DNA from 2 places in the Lysinibacillus sp. NPDC098008 genome. Region 2 is predicted to be linked to the other one. Evidence: a T-box and tRNA genes for the amino acid it is inferred to sense, from the RefSeq annotation. Region 2 holds a T-box; the other holds one or more tRNA genes.
The links. A T-box is a leader RNA that pairs with one kind of tRNA and senses whether it is charged. The one in region 2 lies ahead of cysS (cysteine--tRNA ligase), so its partner is inferred to be a tRNA-Cys.
Positions count from the first base shown of each region.

Region 1: it encodes a tRNA-Cys, which carries the amino acid that the T-box ahead of cysS (cysteine--tRNA ligase) is inferred to sense. The anticodon was not compared.

Region 1 is NZ_JBIWBA010000005.1:49-14,933, reverse strand. It holds gene trmL (tRNA (uridine(34)/cytosine(34)/5-carboxymethylaminomethyluridine(34)-2'-O)-methyltransferase TrmL) at 33-551, opposite strand; gene queG (tRNA epoxyqueuosine(34) reductase QueG) at 559-1,731, opposite strand; gene ACIQVU_RS07115 (B3/B4 domain-containing protein) at 1,790-2,479, shown strand; gene ACIQVU_RS07110 (hypothetical protein) at 2,494-3,003, shown strand; gene ACIQVU_RS07105 (catalase) at 3,274-4,860, shown strand; gene ACIQVU_RS07100 (S66 peptidase family protein) at 4,980-5,885, opposite strand; gene nagB (glucosamine-6-phosphate deaminase) at 5,962-6,675, opposite strand; gene ACIQVU_RS07090 (arylamine N-acetyltransferase family protein) at 6,853-7,599, shown strand; gene ACIQVU_RS07085 (S-layer homology domain-containing protein) at 7,638-8,732, opposite strand; gene ACIQVU_RS07080 (ABC transporter ATP-binding protein) at 8,823-9,512, opposite strand; gene ACIQVU_RS07075 (ABC transporter permease) at 9,515-10,546, opposite strand; gene ACIQVU_RS07070 (hypothetical protein) at 10,932-11,096, shown strand; gene ACIQVU_RS07065 (catalase) at 11,338-12,708, shown strand; tRNA gene ACIQVU_RS07060 (tRNA-Leu) at 13,042-13,123, opposite strand; tRNA gene ACIQVU_RS07055 (tRNA-Cys) at 13,171-13,244, opposite strand; tRNA gene ACIQVU_RS07050 (tRNA-Gly) at 13,253-13,327, opposite strand; tRNA gene ACIQVU_RS07045 (tRNA-Gln) at 13,334-13,408, opposite strand; tRNA gene ACIQVU_RS07040 (tRNA-His) at 13,418-13,493, opposite strand; tRNA gene ACIQVU_RS07035 (tRNA-His) at 13,527-13,602, opposite strand; tRNA gene ACIQVU_RS07030 (tRNA-Trp) at 13,615-13,688, opposite strand; tRNA gene ACIQVU_RS07025 (tRNA-Tyr) at 13,703-13,786, opposite strand; tRNA gene ACIQVU_RS07020 (tRNA-Thr) at 13,794-13,869, opposite strand; tRNA gene ACIQVU_RS07015 (tRNA-Phe) at 13,880-13,955, opposite strand; tRNA gene ACIQVU_RS07010 (tRNA-Asp) at 13,971-14,046, opposite strand; tRNA gene ACIQVU_RS07005 (tRNA-Met) at 14,074-14,148, opposite strand; tRNA gene ACIQVU_RS07000 (tRNA-Val) at 14,176-14,251, opposite strand; tRNA gene ACIQVU_RS06995 (tRNA-Glu) at 14,271-14,345, opposite strand; tRNA gene ACIQVU_RS06990 (tRNA-Ser) at 14,370-14,461, opposite strand; tRNA gene ACIQVU_RS06985 (tRNA-Asn) at 14,467-14,543, opposite strand; rRNA gene rrf (5S ribosomal RNA) at 14,560-14,675, opposite strand; partial or broken rRNA gene ACIQVU_RS06975 (23S ribosomal RNA) at 14,793-14,885, opposite strand, start outside.
Region 2 is NZ_JBIWBA010000025.1:38,292-53,176, reverse strand. It holds gene ispF (2-C-methyl-D-erythritol 2,4-cyclodiphosphate synthase) at 1-417, shown strand, start outside; gene gltX (glutamate--tRNA ligase) at 509-1,969, shown strand; T-box leader at 2,020-2,238, shown strand; gene cysS (cysteine--tRNA ligase) at 2,447-3,847, shown strand; gene ACIQVU_RS17465 (Mini-ribonuclease 3) at 3,853-4,272, shown strand; gene rlmB (23S rRNA (guanosine(2251)-2'-O)-methyltransferase RlmB) at 4,272-5,024, shown strand; gene ACIQVU_RS17455 (NYN domain-containing protein) at 5,027-5,539, shown strand; gene sigH (RNA polymerase sporulation sigma factor SigH) at 5,608-6,255, shown strand; gene rpmG (50S ribosomal protein L33) at 6,333-6,479, shown strand; gene secE (preprotein translocase subunit SecE) at 6,528-6,713, shown strand; gene nusG (transcription termination/antitermination protein NusG) at 7,050-7,583, shown strand; gene rplK (50S ribosomal protein L11) at 7,812-8,237, shown strand; gene rplA (50S ribosomal protein L1) at 8,354-9,052, shown strand; ribosomal protein L10 leader region at 9,104-9,249, shown strand; gene rplJ (50S ribosomal protein L10) at 9,282-9,782, shown strand; gene rplL (50S ribosomal protein L7/L12) at 9,856-10,218, shown strand; gene ACIQVU_RS17410 (class I SAM-dependent methyltransferase) at 10,297-10,899, shown strand; gene rpoB (DNA-directed RNA polymerase subunit beta) at 11,142-14,717, shown strand.

The DNA.
Region 1 (14,885 bases), on a different contig from region 2:
GCCGTCCTCCCATGATGGAGAACGGCTTTCGTTTAGTGTAATCCTGGATAACCTTGTTGACGCAATGCCTCATAAATAACGATTGCTGCCGTATTGGATAGATTCAATGAACGCACATGCTCACTTTGCGGAATACGCAAGCACATATCTCGGCGTTCATAGGCAAAGTCCTTTGGCAAGCCTGTTGTTTCCTTTCCAAACATAAAGTAAATATCACGATGCTGGTTGCTAAAATCATGTGTGGTAAATGGTTCCTCGCTATATGTTTCAATTAAATAAACATCACCATTTTTCGAGAATTCGATAAAGTCCTCTAATGAGTCATGATAGACAACATTGACACTATGCCAGTAATCTAACCCTGCACGCTTTAGCATTTTATCGTCTGTGGAAAAACCAAGTGGACGAATTAAATGCAATGATGTATTTGTACCAGCACAAGTACGGGCAATATTTCCTGTATTTGCGGGGATTTCTGGTTGATATAAAACGATATGCAATGGCATAACGGTACACTTCCTTATTAAAAATTTCTTTGAATGGCATTTCATTTTGGTTTTATGAGCGATTCTCCCCAGACTTGAGCGATTCCACTCCAACATTAACAAAAAACTGTAAGCCTTTATGAATTTCTGCAAGTACCTCTTCATCTTGCTCTGTCGCTTCTGCTTCAAACAGGGCAGCTTGTGCTTGTTCCCCACCTATTTTGCCTAAAGCCCATGCTGCTGTACCTCGAATAACGGGCCGTTCATCTTTTTGAAGCAAGGCAATTAAATCTGGCACGGCAGCCTCCTCTTTAAAATGAGCAAGTGCTAGAATCGCATTGCGTTGAATAGGCTTTTTCCCCCGCCATGAGCCTGAAACATGACCAAAGCTTTCCTTAAATGCTCGATTAGAAATTGTTAAAAGGGGCGTTAGCAATGGCTTTGCAAGCTCTGGATCTGGCTGAAATTCCTCATGAATCCAGTTAACCTTTCCTTTATTTTTAGGACATACCGTTTGACATGTATCACAGCCATATAAACGATTACCAATATGACTCCGAAACTCATCTGGAAGCATTCCCTTCGTCTGCGTTAAAAAGGCAATACAGCGCTGGGCATCTAGCTGTCCTCCCTCAATTAATGCTCCTGTTGGACATACATCTAAGCATAAACGGCAATCCCCACATTCATCCTCCATCGGCTGATCTGGTGCAAAAGGAATATTTGTAATAAGCTCTCCTAAATAGACGTAGGAGCCGAATTCAGGGGTAATAATCGAGCAGTTTTTGCCGCTCCAGCCTATTCCTGCTCGTTCTGCTACTGCTCTATCTACAAGAGCACCCGTATCTACCATTGATTGAATGCGTACACCTTCAACGCGGTCCTCAAGCCATGCAGATAATAGCGCCAAGCGCTCACGTAATGCTGTATGATAATCGACACCCCAAGAAGCACGGCAAAATATCCCACGTCTTGCACCCTTTTTACCTCTAGGTGCATTTTGCATACGTGAAGGATAGGCAACAGCTATCGCCACAATGCTCTCTGCTTCATCTAATAATTGAAGGGGTTCGGTACGTTTTTCAATATCACTTTCCTCAAAACCTGATTGATAGCCAAGCTCTTGCTGACGACGCAATCGATTTTTTAATTCTGTAAAGGGAGCTGCTGTCGTAAAACCTATTTTATCAACGCCAATGGACATCGCATATGCCACAAAATCACGTTGTAGGTCATGTATGTTCATTTTATTTCCAACTCCTTACATGGTACAATAGTAAAAATAGATAAAGTAGGTGATGTTTTTGGAAATTTCGATTAATCAAGCTCTTTTAGCACAACATCCTGAGCTAAAAATCGGCATTATCCATTATACCAAAATTGTTGTGGCAGAATCGCCTCAAATGATTAAAGGTCGTATACAATTGTATCAGGAAAATCTCTTTCTAGAAATGCAGAACCAGCCTGTAACTCAGCGTGAAGGGATTGCAGAATGGCGACAGCTATGGAAAAAGCTTGGGGCTGATCCAAATCGCTATCGTCACTCAGCAGAAAGCTTAATGCGCCGAGTTAGTAAACAAAATTATTTAACACCTTTTCATTCAGGTGTTGATATCAATAATTTCTTCTCATTACAATACGAGATTCCTATTGGTCTCTATGATATAGCACAACTAAAAGGGAATGTGGAAATAGCTCTAGGTGATGAAGAAACTGGCTATGAAGGCTTAAATGGTCGCTTTAATTCATTAAAAAACATTCTCTACAGTCATGATGACATCGGAGCATTTGGCTCACCTTTTGTTGATTCTAAACGTACAGCCGTTTCAGAGGGCACAACTGAGGCATTACATATTTTTTATTTACGACCATCCTTGTCAGCTGAAGCAGCGAATGAGCTTCTTGCAGTGGCAGGTAAAATGTTTCGTCAAATTCATGGCGGTGATTATCAAATCGCCCTCTTATCAAATGATGCACCATCCACAACACTATAAAAGGACGTGTTTTCATGATTAATCTTGCAGAAGCTGTAAAACTAAAAAGTATTTTAGGCAAGAAAATTCAAGAGCTTGTTGAGGAATTACATCGCAGCGCTTTTGTTACAGTAGAAAAAGGACAAGCACCTAAAACAAGTAATCGTGCCCTAGCCATTATTGAAGCGGAGTTAGCACAAGTTCGCCGAGATGCCCGTACATTAGATCGTTTAGTCTATGAAGCAAATATTCAAAACTTTGTAGATTTTAAGGGCGAGCAGCTAGCATTAGTGGAAGCCATTGAGCTAGCAACACAGCTACGTGCTGAGGCAGAGCTCTGTAAAGGCTTTAGCATGCGCGAAAAAGAAAGCGTACGACTTGGCTATGGTGAAAATACGGTGCTTTATGACATCGCCATGTATGAGCCTGACGTATATCGGGAGCGTGCAATTCAGCTTGAAAAAGATGCACATAAGCTATCTAATCTAATTAATGCTAAAAACTATAGTATACAGCTTAGCTTTGATGATTCTCGTTATTTCTAAGCTCGGGGCGGTGAGACTCCAAACCGAGTTGGATGTGCTGTTTTCAACCTTAGCTATGGAAAACCAATAACAAGTGACCTGTTACTGTATGACCAATGACTACTCACCAACCATAGGCAATGGCCATACTCAACCAACTTGGAAAATTATTTGAAAACGCCATCCAAAGGCTCTCTTACATCTTGCATGTAGGAGAGCTTTTTATTTTATGTCTAATTTGCCCCAATAACGGACAATATAGAATTATCTATAAAGAAAGAGGGGCATATTATGACAAAGCACAATGATTCAGCACATGAGCAAGATACAACATTGACAAACAGACAAGGGCATCCCGTCACAAACAATCAAAATCTACGAACAGTGGGTAATCGTGGCCCTGCAACACTTGAAAATTATGATTTCCTAGAAAAAATGAGTCATTTTGACCGTGAAAGAATTCCAGAGCGAGTCGTGCATGCTCGTGGTGCTGGCGCACATGGTTATTTTGAAACCTATGGCACTGTGGGCGATGAGCCAATTTCTAAATATACACGTGCAAAGGTTTTTCAGGATAAAGGAAAGCAAACACCTGTCTTTGTGCGCTTTTCTACGGTTATTCATGGTGGTCATTCCCCCGAAACATTACGGGACCCACGAGGCTTTGCTGTAAAGTTTTATACAGAGGATGGCAACTGGGATTTAGTCGGCAATAATTTAAAAATCTTCTTTATTCGTGATGCGCTCAAATTCCCAGATATGATTCATGCCTTTAAGCCTGACCCTATTACAAATATCCAAAATGTGGAACGCTTTTTTGATTTTTGTGCCAGCTCACCAGAAACCTTCCATATGGTAACATTCGTCTACTCGCCTTGGGGCATTCCAGCAAATTATCGCATGATGCAGGGCTCTGGTGTTAATACGTACAAATGGGTGAATCATGAAGGAAAAGCCGTTCTTGTGAAATATCATTGGGAGCCGCTTCAAGGTATTAAAAATTTAACACAAAAAGAAGCAGAAGAAATTCAACAAAAAAACTTTAATCATGCTACACAGGATTTATATGATGCCATTGAACGTGGAGAATATCCTGAATGGGAGCTATATGTGCAAATTATGGAGGATGGTCCACATCCTGAGCTTGATTTCGATCCATTGGATGATACAAAGCTTTGGCCAAATGATCAATTCCCATGGTATCCTGTTGGCAAAATGGTGTTGAATAAAAACCCTGAAGATTATTTCGCTGAGGTAGAGCAGGCAACTTTCGGCACTGGTGTACTTGTCGATGGCTTGGATTTTTCAGATGATAAAATGCTGCAAGGTCGCACGTTTTCTTATTCAGATACACAGCGTCATCGCGTAGGCGCAAACTATTTACAGCTACCAATTAATGCACCGAAAAAGCGTGTCGCAACAAATCAAAGCGGTGGACAAATGATGTATAAACGCGATCTAGCACCTGGGCAAAATCCACATATTAATTATGAGCCTTCGATGTTAAATGGCTTAAAAGAAGCTACACAAGCTGGGAAAGAATATACACCATATGTAGAAGGAAACCTTGTGCGTGAGTCCATTGATCGTCAAAGCAATACAAAGCAAGCTGGGGAAACTTATCGCAACTTTGAGCAATGGGAGCGCGATGAGCTACTCGCAAATTTAATACGTGATTTATCGGTTTGCCATGAGAACATTCAAAATGCCATGATTGCTCTGGCAGAAGAAGCCGATGAAGAATACGGTCGCCTATTGAAGGAAGGATTGCATAAAGCTCGCAAAAATTCCAGCGCTTCAAAGCCACTTGGCAATACGAATGGTAATCAAGCCCCCCAAGACGCTGTTAATAAAGGGCATGATGCTGAGCCTTATTAAAGATAATGAATACTATCCGCTAATTGAAGGTGTTCTCCTTTGATTAGCGGATTTTATATTGATTAATTTCAATGTTGCATTGAGTTCTATCCGTCACTTTTAAGATTCTATCCACCAATTTAGCCATAAACCCCAGGTAAAATTTTCAATACTTTCTCCTGCGTGTCTAAAATAGCATCTGCTCCTAATGGAATGGCGATATTTGTTGTTTCATGTCCAATTTTAAACCCTGCCATCACTGGAATAGTCAAATCTCCAAAGTATTCTTGCATTACTATATGTAATACTGCTTTATCTGCATCTGTCTGTGTAAAGGAGCCAATTACAACACCTGCTAGCTGTTCTAGCTTCCTTGCTTGTTTTAATTGCTGCAGCATTGCATCGATTTTAGGAATTGTTTCTCCGCTCTCCTCCAGCAATAAAATTTTGCCATCCGTGCATATCTCAAATTTAGTCCCTAATGTGTTAACAAGTCGTTGCAGATTCCCACCAATTAGTTCTCCACGTGCAATACCCTCTGCAATTACTGTTAAAGGGGAAATTGCCTCTGTATACTGAATTTCCATTGGTGAAAATAGCTGGAAAAACATTTTCTTTGATAAGTCATCCAGCTTACTAGCTGTTATTAGCATAGGTCCATGGAATGTTACTAAATTGGCGTACTCATTAATTGCACAATGCAAATATGTTACATCCGAAAATCCCCAGAAAATTTTAGGATTTTCCTCTAATAGAGCATAATCAATTTTTTCAGCAATTCGTGCGCAGCCGTAGCCTCCAGCTATACAAAAGATCGCCTTCACCTGTGGATTTTTCACCATCTCATGGAAATCTGCTAATCTCATGTCATCATTACCTGCTAAATAATGGTGCTGTGTATAAATAGTATCACCGACAATATAGCGAAGACCTAACTCATCTAAAAAAGATAGTGCGTTTCCTAGTTTTTCGGGCTCTACAGCGCTAGATAGAGCAACAACACCTACTAAATCGCCCTTTTGTAAATGTGGTACGGTCGTTTTCATATAAACTCCTCCTACTGTTCTCCCTACAATAAATAAGCAAAGACTTCAGCGATAAGAAGCCTTTGCCCTTTTATAGTTATTTTGTTCCCCCATAAATAACCGTAACATTTGGATGCGTTACTAATTGGCTTGCTGGGAAATCTTCTGTAATCACGCCGCTTTTCAATTTTTCAATAGCATCTAGCTTTTTCTCACCAAAGGCAATTAAAACAATTTCCTTTGCCTTCATAATGGATTGAATACCCATTGTAATGGCATGTGTTGGCACTTCAGAAGGATCATCAAAGTAAATCGCATTTTCTGTTTTTGTGGATTCTGTCAATTCAACAATATTAGTCATAGAATCAAACGGAGTGCCTGGTTCATTAAAGCCAATATGACCATTCACGCCTATCCCAAGAAGCTGTAAATCAATGCCTCCTGCTGCTTCAATACTAGCATCATAAGCCGCACATTCAGCAGCTAAATCCTTTGCCTTACCATTCGGTAAATGGATATTTTGAGGCTGAATATCTACTAAATTAAATAAATTCTTATGCATAAATGTCCAATAGCTCGCTGGACTTGTATGATCAAGCCCCACATACTCATCTAAATTAAAAGTTTGTACATCCTTAAAGGATAATTGTCCTGCTTGATGCTGTGATACTAGCTCTTTATACATGCCTACAGGTGAACCGCCCGTTGCTAACCCTAAAACACTGTTTGGCTTCGCCTGAATTTGCTTAGAAAAAATATTTGCAGCAACTTCACTCATTTCCTCATATGTATTAACTTCTATCCATTTCATATTATTTCTCATATATACCTTCCTGACGTTTATTGTTTTAACTAAAATAGGTAACAATAGCTAATATATTAATTTTACAAGTTATTTAATTATTTTTCTATTATTTACTTTCAAATATTATGCGTGTATTCTCAAGTTATTTCGGTTATGTTATTAATAAGGAAGTGAGGCGATTTGATGAATACACAGATTCAACAATATTTACAGCATATTCGATTTCAAGGAACTTTAGAGCCAACAATACAATTACTTGGACAATTGCAAACTCGACATTTGCTGACGATTCCTTATGAAAATTTAGATGTTGTGTTAAAACATAGTATCTCCTTCGCCATTCCTGATTTATTTCAAAAAATTATTATTGAACGACGTGGCGGTAATTGTTTCGAGCTGAATATTTTATTTAGCTGGCTTTTGCGGGAGCTTGGCTTTTCGGTAACGAATCGCTATGCACAATTTTGGCGTAATGTAACAGAAAATACACCTCCTGAAGAAATCCCAATGCATCAGCTATTACTAGTAAAGAATGCTGGACAATCTTATATTTCAGATGTAGGTGTTGGTGCTTTAGCGCCATGTAAGCCTGTACCATTAGTTGCTGGCTATCAGCACCGAGAAGGCAGAGAACTCTATAAAATTGAGTATGATGAGGCAAATGGCTGGATGCTTTTTGAGCAAATGAAGCATCATTGGCGTTTACTGTACAGCTTTCATAATGATGCAAATGATGCGAAATTCGCACCACGACTATCCAAACAAAAAAATAAAATTGCGATGATTCGAACACCTTATGGCCGTCATACAATGTTCAACAATGAATTTAGAATCTATGAAGGGCAATCCCTTACAACCTATACAACACAAACCGATCAAGAATGGCTCCAAGCGCTTCAGCGTTTTTTTCATATCTCCTTACAGCAATAAAAAAGGGGCTCCAATAATTTTGAAGCCCTCTAAAAATATTACTTTAGCGTGCGATCAAGCAGCTCATAAACGACCTTGTCATTATGTAGCATCTTCACTAAACCGACATTATCTACATAATAATAAGTATCCACACCATCCGTATAAATTGATGTTATTTCAAAAGCGATTGCACCTGTATATTGCACTTCACCAGCTTGCACTGTATCATTCGTTGATTTAACCGTTATGCGTGAACCCATAGTAACTTTCGGTTCATCCTCATGTTCAATAACCCCTATTCTAAGTGGTGTTTGAATGTATAAATCATAATGTGAAGCATAATCATCATCAGTAACCAAAGCTTCACCATATACGTCAATACCATTATATAAAAGCTCATCATAAACGCGTTTTCCCGTATTTGCATCAATAACTGTCCAAACATCATTTTTGCCATCAAAATGATCGTATTCATAATTTAACGTATGGCGTTTATGATCACCTAGCGAATAGTAATTATACGTGTAAATAAAGCGACGATCTTTTGCTAGGTTTGGCTTCGCCAGCGTCATCGCTCGCGCTAAAAAGGCTGAAAAATGCGCACGTGTTAACGGTTGATTTGGTTTAAATGACCTATCACTATAGCCCTTGACGATATGATTATGAGCGACTACTAAAATCGCCTGATAGCCTGGCGTCTGCTTCGTCACATCTGTAAAATAATAATGCGAGTCATTCCCCTTTAACTGAAAGGCTCTTTGCAATACAATCGCCATTTCTCCTCTCGAAAGTGTTGCATTCGGTTTAAAATTTGGAGCTGCTTTAAAAATGCCCGCATTTTGTACTGCCGCAATTTCTTTATAATATTTATGAGTAGTTGGTACATCCCGATAATTTGGATTTTCTATCTCCACTGTATTTAACCCTAATGCACGTGTTAACATAACCGCAACCTGTGCTCTCGTGACATAGTCATTTGGCTTAAATATATTATTTGGATAGCCCTCTATAATACCTTGCTCCACTAAATAGTCAATTTCTGTCGACAATGTTTCATCTGTTAAATCTCGAAAACTTGCTGCCTGTGCTTCCTTTGGTAGAAAAACAACCAGTAGTACAAGCAAACAAGCCACCTTCAAAATATTCTTCATATTCTCCCTCCTCTACAATTACTCTTTACCCCAATGACATAGAAAATACTACAATTATAAAAGATATAATTGTAGTATTTATGGTTAAGACTAGTATAGGCTATTTGATAATACAGCACCATCACTTATTTTAATAATACGATCTGCATAAGCTAACATTTCTTCGTCATGCGTCACCATTAGTGTTGTAATTTGTAATGTTGCTGTTAATTCTCTTAGCAATAACATAATTTCTATAGAACGCTGTGAATCTAAGCTGGCTGTTGGCTCATCTGCAAATAATATTTTGGGTTGATGTATAATAGCACGTGCAATAGCAACACGCTGCTTTTCACCACCCGATAATACAGCAGGATATGCTGCTGTGCGATGTGACATGCCTACTAATTGCAAAAGGCGATGTACTTCTGATTTTTGTTGATACTTGTTTAATGGTGATTCGGCAATATCTAGCATTAATAGTAGCTGCTCCTCCACTGTCAGAAATGGCACAAGATAGGAAAACTGAAACACAAAGCCAAATTTGCTGGCACGTAATTTTCGCATCTGCTCCGCATTCATTGCTGTAAGATTTTGATCTTCAAATAACACTTGCCCATCTGTTGCGGATTGTAGCCCAGCAGCTATTGTTAAAAGCGTGCTTTTTCCTGAACCTGATGCACCCACTAATGCTGTAATTTCTCCTTGTTTTAAAGTAAGGTTAATGCCCTTTAAAATTTCCTCCTCAACTTCACCATTTTTAAATGTTTTTCTTACATTATCCATTGCAAATAATGTCATCATTAAGCCTCCCCTTGCTTTATTGCTTGTAATGGTTCAATCTTTTTAATTTGCAACCCTGACAGTGTAGCTCCAATAAAGCCGATTATTAAAAACACGAGTGATAATTGAAACGTTGTGCCAATTGTTAATGTAAATGGCATTCCTTTTGGGGAAATAATACTGAATAGTTGACTCAAACTACTCGATAGCACTAGTGAAATAACTGTAATAATCATCATCTGCATCCAAATCATTTTAAATAATTTACTTGTCTTTAAACCAATTGCTTTTAAAATGCCATACAAACCAATTTTTTGTACATTCATCATATAGAAGAAAATTGCAAATAGCATACCGCTAATTACTACTAAAAACCATATAATCATATTTAACGATAGCTGTTCCGCACTATAGCTTGGAATTGTGTGAAGAAATTCTTTATTGCTATACGCTTGTAACCCTTGAAATTCTTTAGATTTGCTGTTTGGTAAATAAATCAATTGCATCTCTTGTACACGATACATTTCTTCATATGCCTCTTTACTTATATAAGCAACAGGCGCATGGCTATATTTCTTTTGCTCAATAAAACCTTTTACAATAAATTGACCACTATATTGCTGACTTGTTACTATTTCTCCAACTTGAATGCCTTTATCCCGTAATGAGCTATCTAAAAATATTTCATTTTGCTGTACATGCTGAAAGAATGGTGATTCTGTAGAGGTTACAAAAGCAACACTTTGCTGTTTATCATCTTCATTGTTTAAAAAGCCCATTTGAATTGAAAAAGCTACTGCCTCTTGTTCCTTACTAATAATTTCCCGTTGAAGTTCCTGATCAATTTTTGACAGGCTAAATGTGTCATCTGCATCATCAGTCATATAAAATTGCCCCTTCGGTAAATCTTTAATAAAAGCTGCATTATCTTGTGACAGACCATTTGCCAAACCTGAAATAATAAATGTTAAAAAACTAACTAAGAAAATAATGGAGCCTAAAATTAAAAACCGTATTTTATTCTTCTTAATGTCTTTCCAAGCAAGATTCATTACTAATCCCTCCACTTTTAAACTACTCACAGCTTAAAACTGTTACATGAACAGAACATGAACTCCTTATTAAAAAATAAAAACCACTCTAAAGAATAAAACTATTCTTATCAAGTGGTTCTTATACTAAAGCCTTTCTTATTTTTGTGAAGTGGGCTTATAAATAAAAGATACTTTCCTTTATTCGGATCAATACCTTTAATTTTCCTATTTACATTCGCAAATGGAAGCTTGTCAATTGCTTCCTCTATCATTTTGCTTAATTTCCGAACTTTTATTCCTCTGCCCTTCCTTAGTAGATAAGATGTTGTTTTGTTAACTCGGTAGCATCTTATAATCAGGGCAACAGGTATGCTTCTAAAGATGTAAAGGAGGAATTAAGTATATGGAAAAAATTGAACGAAAACAGCAAGTAAAGAACATTATCTACATCATTAAACACAATCTGGCAAAAAATGATGATGAAACAGAGCAATTTAACAATGAAAATCAACAAATATCTCTTATATGCTTTATATCTTATCGTAGCGAAACACCTACTCACGGCTAAATTGTGAAGGACTTTCATAGCTGACTCTAAATGCCACATTAGCGTCAGCTACTGGCTCAGGTATTTATAGTTGTCATTCTTGAAAGTGGCAACGTTACTCATATTTGCGATAACGAAGAAGGTCCTGCTCCTATGCAGGCTTTTACTACGGTGACAATTGCTCGCTGTGTTGGGGGCACAGTCATAACAACCTACAACAATACATATACATTGGGAGAATATAGATATGGGAGGTAGAGGAATGGACGACAAGAACGCTCATGATCAGACGAACAATCAAAGTTGGCAAGGCGGCTCACATTCGTCGCGCTACTCGCAGACGGTAGGGGAGCGTGGTCCGATTCTGGAACAAGATACCATGCTACATGAAAAAAATGAAACCTTTATCCATGAAACAATTTTAGAGCGCCCCTTGCATGTGAAAGGCTTTGGAGCCTTTGGCTATTTCGAAACATTTAACTCGATGGCAGCCTATACAAAGCTTTGTTTTTTGCAGCAGCCAGGTCAGAAAGTTCCTGTTGCCGTCCGATTCTCACTGGCGGCAAGCAACAAGGGAACGCCAGACACTTCACGCAATGTGCGGGGCTTCTCGACTAAATTTTATACCGAGCAAGGTATCTTCGACTTAATATGCAACCATCTTCCCGTGTTTACGGTGCGTGACCCAATGCGGTTTGTAGAAACCGTCAGCGCCTTCAACCCATCGCCTGTCAACAACTTGATGGATCCCAATCGGTTCTGGAGCTTCTATGCGAACAATCCCGAGGCGACGCATTTCGTGCTGCAACTGTACTCCGATCTAGGGACGATCAAGAGCCTCCGCCACATTCCGGGTTACAGCGTAAGTACCTATGTTTGGAAGAATGAGCAGGGAGCTCGTACTTATGTAAAATACAACTGGATTCCGCTAGCCGGCGTGCAATATATCGATAGTCAGGAGGCAGCGCGACTTGCCTGCGAAAATCCAGATTACGCTGGTAAGGATCTCTATGACACAATTGCTCAAGGAGTACCAGTCGAATATGGGTTGTACGTACAGCTTATGAATCCACAAGACGAAGCCTCACTGCCATTCGATCCGCTAGACGATACAAAGGTATGGGATGCACAGCAGTACCCGCTGCTACCAGTCGGCAAGATGGTATTGAACCAAAATCCCAATAATTATAAAGAACAGGTGGAAAAGCTGGCCTTTTCCCCGTCTAATATGCTGGAGGGCGTCGAGTTTTCCTTCGATAGAGTGCTTCAAGGTCGTTCCAATATCTATACGGATTCACAACGTTATCGATTAGGACCGAATTTCCGTAGCATACCGATCAACCATCAGGCGAACTGGAAGCCATCAGACGAGGTAACGAGCAGCATGGGCAGCTATGTGGCAGGCCGGCTCGAACGCACTGCACCTCCAAAAGGTGATGATTTCACGCAGCCAGGGCAATTTTACAACTCGCTAGCGCCTGTGCTTCAGGAGCATTTAGTCCACAACATTGCCTCTGATCTTGGGGCTGCCTCTCCAAAGCTGCAACAGATTGTGTTAGGTTATCTAACCCAAGCAAGCCCAGAGCTGGGAGAACGTGTTGCCCGACAAATTGGGACTAAAGGAAAGAGGTAGTACCTGTCTAATCGTCAAACAATAGAGAAACCCAAACGTCCTGAAACAAAACGCTAGCCTTTCTCGAATTCCGACTGCCCTCCGTTTATAAAACTGAGGGCATATTTTTATACAATCAGCTACTTAAAAACATTTATCGAAGAAACCTACTACTTAAGCAACATATTCTAGTTTGCATACGAGTAACTCCCTTTCATACATATATTGAGCGTGAGTGGATGTTAAGCTTATCTATAGCATCTAGCATCTTCAGTCAATACCGTGAGTGTAATAAACAAAATAAAAAAAGTTCATCAGAGATAATCTCTAATGAACCATTATTAGTTAATTTGATACCGGTGGTCGGGGTCGAACCGACACTCCAGAAGGAACACGATTTTGAGTCGTGCGCGTCTGCCAATTCCGCCACACCGGCATAATAAAGATAAAAAAAATCGGATAATCCGATTAGCAGTAAAAATATGGAGGCGGCAACCGGATTTGAACCGGTGATAAGGGTGTTGCAGACCCGTGCCTTACCACTTGGCTATGCCGCCATCATATTTGGAGCGGAAGACGAGGTTCGAACTCGCGACCCCCACCTTGGCAAGGTGGTGTTCTACCACTGAACTACTTCCGCATAAAATGGCTGGGGTACTAGGATTCGAACCTAGGCATGACGGAATCAAAATCCGTTGCCTTACCGCTTGGCTATACCCCAACGTTAAAATGGGGCGACTGATGGGAATCGAACCCACGAATGTCGGAACCACAATCCGATGCGTTAACCACTTCGCCACAATCGCCATTATTATAATTGCTATTAATTTTATATTTGATGGGGCGACTGATGGGAATCGAACCCACGAATGCCGGAACCACAATCCGGTGCGTTAACCACTTCGCCACAATCGCCATAAAATTAATTGGCAGGGGCAGTAGGAATCGAACCCACACCAAAGGTTTTGGAGACCTCTATTCTACCGTTGAACTATGCCCCTATAATCAATAAAGCTGGTGGAGGGGGACGGATTCGAACCGCCGAACCCTAAGGAGCGGATTTACAGTCCGCCGCGTTTAGCCACTTCGCTACCCCTCCGGTAAGATGGTGCCGGCTATAGGAATCGAACCCACGACCTACTGATTACAAGTCAGTTGCTCTACCTGCTGAGCTAAACCGGCATAACAAATATGGTGGGTCAGGACGGAATCGAACCGCCGACACTTAGAGCTTCAATCTAATGCTCTACCAACTGAGCTACTGACCCACATGTTAAAATAAATGGCGGTCCCGACCGGGATCGAACCGGCGATCTCCTGCGTGACAGGCAGGCATGTTAACCGCTACACCACGGGACCATTTGATTGCTTTCATCCATAAAAAATTGGTTGCGGGGGCCGGATTTGAACCAACGACCTTCGGGTTATGAGCCCGACGAGCTACCACTGCTCCACCCCGCGACAATAATATGCATTTAGTAAAAATAATGGTGGAGGATGACGGGCTCGAACCGCCGACCCCCTGCTTGTAAGGCAGGTGCTCTCCCAGCTGAGCTAATCCTCCATCTGGGTATTAAATAAAATGGTGACCCCTACGGGATTCGAACCCGTGTTACCGCCGTGAAAGGGCGGTGTCTTAACCACTTGACCAAGGGGCCTTCGTTTGGAATAAATCAAAGTGCTGGCGGAGAGTAAGGGATTTGAACCCTTGAGACAGTGTTAACCGCCTACACGATTTCCAATCGTGCTCCTTCGGCCACTCGGACAACTCTCCAAGAATGGCTCCGAAGGCAGGACTCGAACCTGCGACAACCTGATTAACAGTCAGGTGCTACTACCAACTGAGCTACTTCGGAATAATTTTAATATACAGCCTAGCGACGTCCTACTCTCACAGGGGGAAGCCCCCAACTACCATCGGCGCGAAAGAGCTTAACTTCCGTGTTCGGGATGGGAACGGGTGTGACCTCTTTGCCATTATCACTAGACTATTTAAAAGACAAGATTTATTATAACAGGTTTTGTTATCATTGCAAGCTTTTTTTAAAACTTTCTTGTTCTTTCAAAACTGGATAAACGGTGCATTGAATTGCGTCAAACTGGTTTTGGTTAAGTCCTCGATCGATTAGTATTCGTCAGCTCCATGTGTCACCACACTTCCACCTCGAACCTATCTACCTCATCGTCTTTGAGGGATC
Region 2 (14,885 bases):
ATTGGAGGTATTACAATTCCTCATGAAAAAGGGCTTGTAGGGCACTCTGATGCAGATGTTTTATTACATACTGTTACGGATGCAGCGCTAGGAGCAATTGGAGAAGGAGATATTGGACGTCATTTTCCAGATACAGACCCTGCATTTAAGGATGCAGATTCAGCCAAACTATTAGAACATATTTGGCAAATTGTTGAGGATAAAGGCTATATTCTAGGTAATGTAGATTGTACAATTATGGCGCAGCGTCCTAAAATGGCTCCATATATCGGGCAAATGCAAAATCGTATTGCGGAATTATTACATGCAGAGCCCTCACAAGTAAATGTCAAGGCGACAACAACGGAAAAATTAGGCTTTACTGGACGTGAGGAAGGTATAGCAGCAATGGCAACAATCCTTTTGATTAAGAAATAAATGTGCACGAACCTTGCTTTTATTTCCTATAACAGAATGGTAAAATAAACAAAGTCAATTTGTTGATCGAAAATTTAGGAGGCTTTTAATTATGACGAAAGAAGTTCGTGTTCGTTACGCACCATCTCCAACTGGTTATTTACATATTGGTGGGGCGCGTACAGCATTATTCAATTATTTATATGCAAAACATCATAACGGTAAATTTATTGTACGTATTGAGGATACAGATATTGAACGTAATGTAGAGGGTGGAGAAGCATCTCAGCTAGAAAACCTAAAGTGGCTAGGTATTGAATATGATGAGTCGATTGATATTGGTGGACCTTATGCACCTTACCGTCAAATGGAACGTCTTGATATTTATAAAGAGCATGCTGAAAAATTATTGGAGCAAGGCTTAGCTTATAAATGTTTCTGTTCTTCAGAAAAGCTTGAGGCATCTCGTGAAGAGCAAAAGGCTAGAGGTGTAGCAGCACCTACTTATGACGGTACATGTCGTCATTTATCAGCGGAGGAAGTTGCAGCGAAAGAGGCAGCAGGTGAGCCATATACAATTCGTATGCGTGTACCAGAAAACGTAACATATGAATTTGAAGATTTAGTGCGTGGACAAGTAGTATTTGAATCGAAGGATGTTGGTGATTGGGTACTTGTAAAAGCAAATGGTATTCCAACTTATAACTTTGCTGTTGTATTGGATGATCACTTTATGGAAATTTCCCATGTTTTCCGTGGTGAGGAGCATTTATCGAATACACCAAAGCAAATGATGATTTTTGATGCATTTGGTTGGGAATATCCAACTTTCGGGCATATGACACTAATAGTTAATGAAAACCGTAAAAAGCTATCAAAACGTGATGAATCGATTATTCAATTTGTTACACAATATAAAGATTTAGGTTATCTTCCTGAGGCAATGTTTAACTTCTTTGCACTGCTTGGCTGGTCACCAGAAGGCGAAGAGGAAATTTTCTCAAGAGAGGAATTAATTAAAATCTTTGATGAAAAACGTTTATCAAAATCACCATCTATGTTCGATAAGCAAAAGCTGACATGGATGAATAATCAATATATTAAAAAATTACCTTTAGAAGAAGTAGTAGCACTATCATTACCACATTTGCAAAAAGCAGGTTTATTGCCTGAAGAGCTTACTGCAGAGCAACGTGCATGGGCAACAGATTTAATTGCTCTTTATCACGATCAAATGAGCTTTGGTGCTGAAATTATTGAATTATCTAGCCTATTCTTCAAAGAACAGATTGAATATGATGAAGAAGCAAAAGCTGTTTTAGCAGGTGAACAAGTACCTGAGGTTATGACAGCCTTTAAGACACAGCTTGAAGCATTAGAAGAATTTACACCAGATACAGTAAAAGCTGCTATTAAAGCTGTTCAAAAAGCAACGGGTCATAAAGGTAAAAACTTATTTATGCCAATCCGTGTTGTAACAACAGGAGAAACGCATGGGCCAGAACTACCAAATGCAATTTGCTTAATTGGTAAAGAGAAAACAATTGACCGCGTTGAAAAATTTGCACAATAAAGGGAAATTTATTGACAATTTATTCGTTCGTTGTAAAATGTATTTACATTGAAAAAGCGTTGAGAAGGAGAAGTAAGTGGCGCATGTTCTAAAGAGAGGACCATCACCGGCTGAAAGTGGTCTGAACCTAGGCAAAACTGAAATGCACCTTTGAGCATAAGGCTGAACAAGTAGTAGGCTTTATCGAGTCGTTCCCGTTAAAGGACGCCCAGAGTGGAAGGCTTTTGCCTTCAATCAGAGTGGAACCACGCAAATTAGGCGTCTCTGTCATTCCTTTTAGGGAATGATGGGGGCGTTTTTTATTTTATAAATACAAGAAGGCTTAAGACGTTAACGGATAAGCTGTTTGTAGGGAAATGCCACCATGTTATAGTTGTCAGCTTTCCTGATAGAATGGGAAAGACTAGAGCATTAAAATATTTTTGAGAAGCGCATTGCTGAAGCAATTGAACGCTTACAGAAGGAGAGTGGAACACAATGAGTATTCAAATTTTCAACTCATTAACACGACAAAAGGAAACTTTTGTACCATTAGAAGAAGGCAAAGTGAAAATGTATGTTTGCGGTCCAACTGTCTATAACTATATTCATATTGGAAATTCTCGCCCTGTTATTGTCTATGATACAGTACGTCGATATTTTTTATATAAAGGCTATGATGTGAAGTTTGTATCAAATTTTACGGATGTAGATGATAAAATTATTAAAGCAGCAAATGAGTTAGGTGAGGAAGTACATGAATTAACAGAGCGCTTTATTGCTGCCTATTTTGAAGATGTCACAGCATTAGGCTGCAAAAAGGCAGATGTTCATCCACGCGTAACAGACCATATGGATGATATTATTGAATTCATTCAAGTGTTAATTGATAAAGGTTATGCCTATGAATCTGCTGGTGATGTTTATTACCGTACACGTAAATTTGATGGTTATGGTAAATTATCACATCAATCAGTGGATGATTTAAAAATTGGTGCCCGTATTGAAGCAGGTGAGAAAAAAGATGATGCATTGGATTTTGCATTATGGAAAGCGGCTAAGCCAAACGAAATTCGCTGGGAAAGCCCTTGGGGAGCTGGTCGCCCTGGCTGGCATATTGAATGCTCTGTCATGGCTCGTGAGCATTTAGGTGATACGATTGATATTCATGCTGGCGGGCAAGACTTAACCTTTCCACACCATGAAAATGAAATTGCACAATCGGAAGCACATAATGATAAAACATTTGCACGCTACTGGATGCACAATGGTTATATTAATATTGATAATGAAAAAATGTCCAAATCTCTTGGGAATTTTATTTTAGTGAATGATATTCGTAAGCAGATTGACCCACAAGTATTACGTTTCTTTATGCTTTCTGTTCATTATCGCCACCCGATTAATTTTGCAAAAGATTTGGTGGAGGCAGCAGCGGCTGGTTTAGAGCGAATTCGTACAGCCTACAACAATGTTAAACATCGTCTAACGACTACTGTCAGCTTAGGTGATCATTCAGAAGAATGGCTAAGCAAGATCGCTGAGCAAAAAGCGCTCTTTGAAGAGGCAATGGATGATGATTTTAATACAGCTAATGCTATTTCAGTATTATTTGAGCTAGCACGTATTGCTAACATTTATTTGAATGAAACAAATACTTGCAAAAAAGTATTGGAAAGCTTTATTGAAACTTTTGAGGTACTGGGTGACGTCTTAGGTATTGAATTTGCAAAAGAGGAAGAGCTATTAGACGAAGAAATTGAAGCATTACTGCAAGAGCGCGTAGAGGCACGTAAAAACCGTGATTTTGCCCGTTCTGATGAGATTCGTGACCATTTGCAAGCACAAGGTATCATTTTAGAAGATACACGACAAGGAACTAGATGGAAACGAGGGTAAGTAAGTTGGATAAACTTCGTAATGAAGATATTAAGCAATTAAATGCACTGGCATTAGCCTATATGGGTGATGCCGTATTGGAGCAGAAGGTACGCGAACATTTGCTACGCTCAGGTCGAGTTAAACCAAATACGCTTCATCGAGAAGCGACTCACTATGTATCAGCAAAAGCACAGTCTATGGTTGTTCATCGTATGATGGATGAAAATTATTTAACAGAGGAGGAGTTGGCTGTGTTCCGTCGTGGACGCAATGCTAAGTCCGGCTCTGTCCCAAAAAATACAGATGTTCAAACTTATCGTAATAGCTCAGGCTTTGAGGCGATACTTGGGAATTTATATTTATTAAATGAACTAGAACGTGTTTATGAAATTATTGCATACGCTATTCAAATAGTCGAGGAATCGAAAGGAGTGTTGAAATAATGGTAGAACAAAATGGCGAAATAATTGCTGGTAAAAATCCAGTGCTAGAAGCACTTCGTTCAGGTCGCGATATGAATAAAGTATGGATTGCAGAAGGCGTGAAAAAATCTGGTATCAATGAATTGCTAGATTTAGCACGCGAACGAGGTATTGTTGTTCAATTTGTGCCGAAAAAGAAAGTTGATCAATTATCGAGTGCTAATCACCAAGGAATCGTTGCTGCTGTTGCTGCATATAAATATGCTGAGCTTGAGGATTTATTTGCAGCAGCGGCAAAAAAACAGGAAGACCCATTTTTCCTAATCTTAGATGAGCTTGAAGACCCACATAATCTAGGGTCTATTATGAGAACGGCTGATGCTATTGGTGTACATGGTATTATTATTCCGAAGCGCCGTTCTGTTAGCTTAACGGCTGTGGTAGCAAAGGCTTCAACAGGTGCTATTGAACATGTTCCTGTTGTGCGTGTAAATAATCTTGCTCAAACAGTTGATGAATTAAAAGAACGAGGTATATGGATTGCTGGTACTGATGCAAAAGGCTCTGTCGACTATCGAAAAATGGATGCAACATTACCATTAGCGATTATTATCGGTAGTGAAGGTAAAGGAATGGGGCGCTTATTAAAAGAGAAGTGTGATTTTTTATATCATTTACCAATGATAGGGCATGTTACATCGTTAAACGCATCAGTAGCTGCCGCACTTTTAATGTATGAAGTGTATCGTAAGCGTCAAGAAGCGAATGAGTAACAATGAAAAACATTTTGCTTGTTGATGGCTATAATATGATTGGGTCTTGGAAAGAATTACGACCATTGCGTGATGCTAATTTTGAGGATGCGCGTAGAAGGTTGATTGAACTGATGGCTGAATATAAAGCAGCTATGGGTTGGCGTGTAATTGTTGTTTTTGATGCACATCTTGTACCAGGCATTGAGCAATCTTATATAGAAAATGATGTAGAAGTCATTTATACTCGAAAAAACGAAACAGCAGATGAGCGCATTGAAAAAATGACACAAGAACTAAAAGCAAGAAATGTCCAAATTCATGTAGCGACATCTGATATGGCAGAGCAAAGTGTGATTTTTGGTAATGGTGCTCTACGAAAGTCAGCTAGAGAGCTAGAAATTGAAACAAATATTATTCAACATAAAATTTCGCATGATGTAAAGCGTAAACATGAAAGCAAGCCACCTTCTCGCATTGAATTAAAGCCAGATGTTGCATTAGCTTTTGAAAAATGGCGAAGAGGTTTGAAATGATTGATTGACGCATATTTTCCAATTCCGTTATACTGTTCCTAATTATCTGTTGTAACTGAGGTGATACCATGTTTAAAAATAGCATTGTACAAGTGACACAAGATTTTGAACGATTCAATGATGAAGAACTTATTGAAATGGTGCATCAAGGTAATACAGATGCGTTGGATTACTTAATTACAAAATACCGTCTGTTAGTAAGAGCAAAAGCAAGGTCCTATTTCTTAATCGGAGCAGATAAGGAAGATATTGTACAGGAGGGCATGATCGGTTTATATAAAGCAATTCGTGATTTTAAGGGAGATAAGCTGGCGTCCTTTAGAGCTTTTGCAGAGCTATGTATTACAAGACAAATTATTACAGCTATTAAAACAGCGACTAGACAAAAGCATATACCACTTAATTCCTATATCTCCTTAGACAAGCCTATATTTGATGAAGAGTCTGATCGAACGCTAATGGATGTATTAACAGGCGCTATTATGGATGATCCAGAAGAATTAATGATTCATAGAGAAGAGTTTGGGTACTTAGAAGAAAAGATGAGTGAAATTTTAAGTGAATTAGAGCTCCAAGTTTTAGCCTTATATCTAGATGGTCAATCCTATCATGAAATTTCTGCAAAACTAAATCGTCATGTGAAATCTATCGATAATGCATTGCAGCGGGTAAAGCGGAAATTAGAACGACATTTAGTTCTTGAAGAAATGTTTTAGTGGATATAGGCCTTTATTGACATTGACAAATATAGGTGTTAGTCTTAAAAAGATAAAGTGCCGAAAAAGGTGATTGTATGGCAAAAAAAGTCGTGCTAAATTGTGAAAAATGCGGATCAAGAAATTATACATTTCAGGCTAAAGAAGGTTCCACTATACGCCTTGAATTAAAGAAATTTTGTACGCATTGCAATAAACATACAGTGCATAAACAAACACTATAAGAATGATATGGAAATAGACAGATATAATTATTTGGAGGTTAGGCTAGAATGGGCAAGATCAAAGGCTTTTTAAGCAGTGTAATGTCAGAAATGCGCAAAACAAGCTGGCCAAAAAGTAAAGAGCTAACGAAATATACAGTCGTTGTAATTTCAACTGTTGTCATTATGGCTCTGTTTTTTGTGCTAGTTGACCTAGGTATTTCATCATTATTCCGCTGGTACTTAGATTTATAAATTTTAGTAAATAGATGTTAATATTCTTGAAATAGCCCGTCCAATGCAATAACGGGTTTTTTCGTTTGTTTTATCTTCATTCAACCGTGAGTCCCCTCTTTAAAATGGGTAGGTGAAATGAATGGAGTGAAGGGCAGTAATCTATTCTCGTTTAGGATAAAGATGCTATGGACAGAGTATGGGCGTAGTAAGAGATGACGATGCTAGACTTGGTATATATCATTAATTTATCTTAAATGAGATATTTGTGGAAAAGGGTAAGAGTGCGCTTAGCATATCACAATTCATTTTCACTTTTATTTGTAAGGGAGGGACGGACGACAAGTCCTAATGATTATGGAGAAAAATTGGTATGTTGTTCATACGTATTCAGGGTATGAAAACCGTGTAAAGGCAAACCTAGAGAAACGTGTAGAAACAATGGGCATGCAAGACAAAATCTTTCGTGTAATTGTTCCTGAGCATGAGGAAACAGAAATGAAAGATGGGAAAAAACGTACAATGATGCGTAAAGTTTTCCCAGGTTATGTGTTAGTAGAGTTAATTATGACTGATGATTCTTGGTATGTAGTACGTAATACACCAGGTGTAACAGGCTTTATCGGTTCGTCTGGTGGAGGAGCGAAGCCAACACCTTTACTTCCTGAAGAAGCAGATCGTCTATTACAGCAAATGGGTATGACGGATAAGGTTGTAGAAGTGGATATTACTGTTGGTGAGGCTGTTGAAGTATTAGAGGGGCCGTTTGCTCATTTCCAAGGTCGTGTTGAAGAGATTGATACAGAAAAAGGTAAAGTAAAAGTAACAGTCGATATGTTTGGCCGTGAAACAATTATGGAACTAGACTTTGAACAAATTCAAAAATTATAGTTCTAGTAACAGAAGCATGATTGCCAGCTAGTAGATATTTCGCAGATTTTGTTAATTACTACTTGCTTAAAGATTTTAAAAGTGTTATCATTTCATAGGTCAGACTGTCATACTTTACTATGACGTCTGTAATGATAATTTTAATGTTATCGGCATTAGCTGACAGACAGATATTGAGTGGGAGGGGCAACCCAATTACCACATCACGGACTTAAGGAGGTGTGTCTCGTGGCTAAAAAAGTTATTAAAGTTGTAAAACTTCAAATCCCTGCTGGTAAAGCTAACCCAGCTCCACCGGTTGGTCCTGCACTAGGTCAAGCGGGTGTGAACATCATGGGATTCTGTAAAGAATTTAACGCACGTACTGCTGATCAAGCTGGTCTTATTATTCCAGTTGAAATTTCAGTATTTGAAGATCGTTCTTTCACTTTCATTACAAAAACTCCACCTGCAGCAGTTCTACTTAAAGTAGCGGCTGGTATCCAATCTGGATCAGGTGAACCAAACCGTAAAAAAGTGGCAACGGTTAAACGTGACAAAGTTCGCGAAATCGCTGAAACTAAAATGCCAGACCTTAACGCTGCTTCAGTGGAAGCTGCTATGTTAATGGTTGAAGGTACTGCACGAAGCATGGGTATTGTTATCGAAGACTAATCCCATTTACTTGATGTTTTGTTTTTTGGAAGGTTGCGAAGTTTCTTTATGAACACGCAACCTTTATTCGTGGGAGGTAAAATCCGCTATAACCACAATCAAGGAGGAAATATATAATGGCTAAAAAAGGTAAAAAACTGCAAGATGCAGCAAAATTAATTGATCGTAATGCACTATATGGTGCACAAGAAGCAATCGAACTTGCTCAAAAAACTAGCACAGTAAACTTCGACGCTACTGTAGAAGTTGCTTTCCGTTTAGGTATTGATACTCGTAAAAACGACCAACAAATCCGTGGTGCAGTAGTGCTACCAAACGGTACTGGTAAAACTCAACGCGTATTAGTATTCGCAAAAGGTGAAAAACTTAAAGAAGCAGAAGCAGCTGGTGCTGATTATGTAGGCGATGCAGAATACATCCAAAAAATCCAACAAGGTTGGTTCGATTTCGATGTAATCGTAGCAACTCCTGACATGATGGGTGAAGTTGGTAAACTTGGTCGTGTATTAGGACCTAAAGGTTTAATGCCAAACCCTAAAACTGGCACAGTTACTTTTGATGTAACAAAAGCTATCGAAGAAATCAAAGCTGGTAAAGTAGAATACCGTGCTGATAAAGCTGGTATCATCCACGCTCCTATCGGTAAAGTTTCTTTCCCAGCAGAAAAATTAGTAGAGAACTTCTTAGCTGTTTTTGATGTAGTACAAAAAGCAAAACCTGCAGCAGCTAAAGGTACTTACATGAAATCTGTAAATATTACAACTACAATGGGCCCAGCTGTTAAAGTTGACGCTGCTAACGTAGTAGTAAAATAATTTATATATATGTTGACGGCAGTAATTGTATGTGATATTATAGTTGCTGTTGTGAATTATCCATTTGTACCGTAGACAGTAGGAGTGACTTGTCACTTAATGTTCCTACCGAGGACATCGGAATTCAGATTCTTATTTAAAGATGATGACTTTCAGCCTCTGTGTCTATTTGACTCAGGGGCTTTTCTTTTGTCGGTATAAATGACCCATTCTAATAGGAGGTGTCATCATGAGCAAAGCAATCGAAAACAAACAAGTACAAGTTCAAGAGATTACTGAGAAATTCCAAAACGCTTCTTCTGTAGTAGTTGTGGATTACCGTGGTCTTAATGTTGCACAAGTAACTGAGCTTCGTAAACAACTTCGTGAAGCTGGCGTTGAGTTCAAAGTTTACAAAAATACTTTAACTCGTCGTGCTGCTGAAGCTGCTGGTCTTGAAGGAATCAATGAAGTATTAGTTGGTCCTAACGCAATTGCGTTCTCAAACGAAGATGTTATAGCGCCTGCTAAAATCATCAACGAGTTCGCTAAGAAAAACGAAGCTTTAGAAATTAAAGCTGGTATTATTGAAGGTACGGTTTCTTCTGTTGAAGATGTTAAAGCACTTGCAGAACTTCCATCACGCGAAGGTCTACTTTCTATGCTTTTATCTGTACTTCAAGCTCCTGTGCGTAACTTCGCACTTGCAACAAAAGCTGTTGCAGAACAAAAAGAAGAGCAAGGTGCGTAATTTAATACGTACTGAAACTTCTGTGGTATGATCCACTAAAAATAAAACATTATCCAATTAGGAGGAAATTATAATGAATAAAGAGCAAATCTTAGAAGCTATCAAAGCTATGACAGTTCTTGAATTAAACGATTTAGTAAAAGCTATCGAAGAAGAATTCGGTGTAACAGCTGCAGCTCCTGTAGCAGTAGTTGCTGGCGGTGCTGCTGGCGGCGCTGAAGAAAAATCAGAGTTCGACGTAGTATTAGCATCTGCTGGTGCAGAAAAAATTAAAGTAATCAAAGTGGTTCGTGAAATCACTGGTTTAGGTCTTAAAGAAGCTAAAGAAGTTGTAGATAACGCTCCTAAAGCTCTTAAAGAAGGTATTTCTAAAGATGAAGCTGAAGAAATCAAAGCTAAGCTTGAAGAAGTTGGCGCATCTGTAGAAGTTAAGTAATCTCGCCATTACTTTTTTAACAAAAGGAAAGCTCGTCATTTTGGCGGGCTTTTTTCTTCATTCTGAGGAGGCATGAAAATGTCAGATCATTATTATACAAGTAAGCCTCAAACTGAGAGTAAACCTCGTCACTGGACATTCAAGTTACTAGGGCATACGTTTTCGTTTGAAACGGATGCAGGTGTATTTAGTAAAAGCGAAGTAGATTTTGGATCCCGTGTTTTAATTGACACTTTTCAAATGCCTAATATTGATGGTGCAATTTTTGATGTGGGTTGTGGATATGGGCCGATAGGATTATCGATTGCTAAAACAAATCCAGACCGTACCGTTTTTATGATGGATATAAATGAACGTGCAGTTGCGCTTTCGCAAAAAAACGCGCAAGTAAACGGTGTTCAAAATGTGCGAATATTTGTGAGTGACGGCCTATCGATGGTTGATAAAGGTGTAAAAGCTGCAGCTATCTTAACGAATCCACCAATTCGTGCAGGGAAGGAAACAATTTTCCGTTTTTATGATGGAGCCTATGATTATTTAGTGTCATCTGGTGAGCTTTGGGTAGTTATTCAGAAGAAGCAAGGAGCACCATCGACAGTAAGTTACTTAGAAGAAAAATTTTCAGAAGTCGATGTTGTGGAGAAGAAAAAAGGGTACTGGATAGTACGTGCAAAAAAATAAATGAAATATGTATAATTTATTGACTTGACAATTCGGCTATGGTAGTATGGTAAAATGCAAAAATATTATTTTGAGGTCGTATGCCCTTTTTGTATAGAAAGGTTTTAATATGGGTATACTTGCCAAGATAAGTTTAGTTAACCGAAAATGAGATCTTTTTGAAGACTCGTTTTCTTTTTGTCTTTCGAAATCATACACTATTTGTATGATTTTGCAAAGACCTAATATCGCTTTATTGAGGGGTGAATGAGTTGACAGGTCAACTAGTTCAGTACGGACAACACCGCCAGCGTAGAAGCTTTGCGCGTATTAAAGAGGTGCTTGAGCTTCCAAATCTGATTGAGATTCAAACGGCGTCTTACGAGTGGTTCCTTGAAGAAGGTTTACGTGAAATGTTCCGTGACATTTCGCCGATCGAGGACTTTACAGGTAATCTTTCATTAGAATTCATCGATTATTCATTAGGTGAGCCTAAATATGATGTCGATGAATGTAAAGAGCGAGATGTTACTTACGCAGCTCCATTACGTGTGAAAGTGCGTCTTTATAACAAAGAAACAGACGAAGTGAAAGAACAAGATGTCTTTATGGGTGATTTCCCATTAATGACAGAAACGGGTACGTTCATTATTAACGGTGCTGAACGTGTTATTGTTTCACAATTAGTTCGTTCACCGAGTGTATATTTCCATGATAAAACTGATAAAAACGGTAAAAAAGGCTTTGGTGCTACAGTTATTCCAAACCGTGGTGCATGGCTGGAGTATGAAACTGATGCTAAGGATGTAGTGTATGTACGTATTGATCGTACACGTAAGCTACCTGTAACAGTGTTACTTCGTGCATTAGGCTTTGGCTCAGACCAAGAGATTATCAATATTATTGGTGATAACGAATATTTACGTAATACGTTAGAAAAGGATAACTCTGAAAGTACAGAAAAAGCACTTTTAGAAATTTATGAGCGTTTACGTCCAGGTGAGCCACCAACAGTTGAAAGTGCGAAGAGCTTATTATACTCTCGTTTCTTCGATGCAAAACGCTATGATTTAGCGAATGTTGGTCGCTACAAAATGAACAAAAAGCTTCACATTAAAAATCGTTTATTCAACCAAACGATTGCTGAAACGCTTGTAGACCCAGAAACAGGCGAAATTTTAGTAGAGAAAGGTACAGTGCTTGACCGCCGTACTTTAGATAAAATTCTACCTTACCTTGAAGATGCGTCAAAAGGTATTGGTTACCGTACTTTATCGCAAGTTGGTGGAGTGCTTGAGGATGATGTAACCATCCAATCTATTAAGATTTATGCACCAAATGATGAAGCACAAAAAGAAATTAACATTATTGGCAATGCGTACATTGATGAAGAAGTGAAGAATATTACACCTGCCGATGTTTTAGCTTCAGTAAGCTATTTCTTCAACTTACTTTACCATGTAGGTTCAACAGATGATATTGACCATTTAGGTAACCGCCGTCTACGCTCTGTTGGTGAGTTATTACAAAACCAATTCCGTATCGGGCTATCTCGTATGGAACGTGTAGTACGTGAGCGTATGTCTATTAACGATACAGCATCTATTGTGCCACAACAATTGATTAATATTCGTCCTGTAATTGCGTCAATTAAAGAGTTCTTTGGCAGCTCTCAATTATCACAATTCATGGACCAAACAAACCCATTAGCAGAGCTAACACATAAACGTCGTTTATCTGCTTTAGGACCTGGTGGCTTAACACGTGAGCGTGCTGGCTTCGAAGTACGTGATGTTCACTATTCTCACTACGGTCGTATGTGTCCAATTGAAACGCCAGAGGGACCGAACATTGGTTTAATTAACTCATTATCTTCATTCGCAAAAGTAAATAAATTTGGATTTATTGAAACGCCTTATCGTCGTATTGACCACGAAACAGGCAAAGTAACAGATCAAATTGATTACTTAACAGCTGACGAAGAAGATAATTACTATGTAGCACAAGCAAACTCACCATTAAATCCAGATGGTACATTTGCAAATGATGAAGTAGTAGGCCGTTTCCGTGGAGATAACACAGTATTCAATAAAGCTCAAATGGACTATATGGACGTTTCTCCTAAACAAGTAGTTTCTGCAGCGACTGCATGTATTCCATTCTTAGAAAATGATGACTCTAACCGTGCACTTATGGGTGCCAACATGCAACGTCAAGCAGTTCCACTTCTTAACCCTGAAGCACCTTTTGTTGGTACAGGTATGGAGCATGTTGATGCACGTGACTCAGGTGCGGCTGTAGTAGCGAAGTATGAAGGAATTGTTGAGCATGTTGAAGCTCGCTCTATTCATGTTCGTCGCATTGAAGTTGTGGATGGTAAAGAGGTTAAAGGCGATTTAACAAAATACAAATTACAGAAATTCATTCGTTCTAACCAAGGTACTTCATATAACCAACGCCCACTTGTAAAAGTTGGTGAGCGTGTGAAGCCTCGTGATATTTTAGCAGACGGTCCATCAATGGAAAAAGGTGAGCTAGCTCTTGGACGTAACGTTTTAGTTGCATTCATGACTTGGAACGGCTTTAACTATGAGGATGCTGTTATCATGAGTGAGCGCCTTGTAAAAGATGATGTTTATACATCTGTTCATATTGAAGAATATGAGTCTGAATCTCGTGATACAAAGCTAGGGCCTGAGGAAATCACTCGCGATATTCCAAACGTTGGGGAAGATGCACTTCGCAACTTAGACGAACGTGGTATTATCCGCATTGGTGCGGAAGTACGTGACGGTGATATTCTTGTTGGGAAAGTAACGCCTAAAGGGGTTACAGAATTAACTGCTGAGGAGCGTTTATTACATGCAATCTTCGGTGAAAAGGCTCGTGAGGTTCGTGATACTTCATTACGTGTACCACACGGTGCTGGCGGTATCATTCTTGATGTTAAAGTATTTAACCGTGAAGATGGCGATGAATTACCACCGGGTGTTAACCAATTAGTTCGCGTTTATATTGTTCAAAAGCGTAAAATTCGTGTTGGGGACAAAATGGCTGGACGTCATGGTAACAAAGGGGTTATTTCTCGTATCTTACCGGAAGAGGATATGCCATTTATGCCAGATGGCACGCCTGTTGATATTATGTTAAATCCACTAGGTGTACCTTCTCGTATGAATATCGGACAAGTTTTAGAGTTACATTTAGGTATGGCTTCTCGTTACCTAGGCGTTCATATGGCAACACCAGTATTTGATGGTGCTAATGAAGAAGATGTTTGGGAAACAATGGAAGAAGCGGGGATGAACCGTGATGGTAAAACAATCCTGTACGATGGACGCTCTGGTGAGCCATTTGATAACCGTGTATCTGTAGGTGTCATGTATATGATCAAACTTGCGCATATGGTTGATGATAAGCTACATGCACGTTCAACTGGTCCATACTCACTAGTTACGCAACAACCACTTGGTGGTAAAGCGCAATTTGGTGGACAACGTTTTGGTGAGATGGAGGTATGGGCACTTGAAGCATATGGTGCTGCTTATACACTTCAAGAAATCTTAACAGTTAAATCTGATGACGTTGTTGGTCGTGTAAAAACATATGAAGCCATCGTCAAAGGTGAAAGTGTACCAGAGCCAGGTGTTCCAGAATCCTTCAAAGTATTGATTAAAGAACTTCAATCTCTTGGTATGGATGTTAAGATGTTAACAGTTAATGATGAAGAGGTAGAGCTTCGCGATTTAGATGAAGAAGAAGATCTTCAACCTGCTGATGCACTTAATATTGCACCACAGCCAGATACAGAAGAAGAGCCAGTAGAGTCTTTTGAATAATGGATAACCAATATTCACAGTTGTGAATATGGCAAAACTTATTTTTCAAATTAGCCGGGCAGGATTTAATGCCCTGCCTGGCTTTTTCTTTCAATACACTATTCTATTTTTAATCCTTTGTAAAAGAGGCAAATCTTTGCAAACGATTATCGAGCTGCGTAAAAGAGT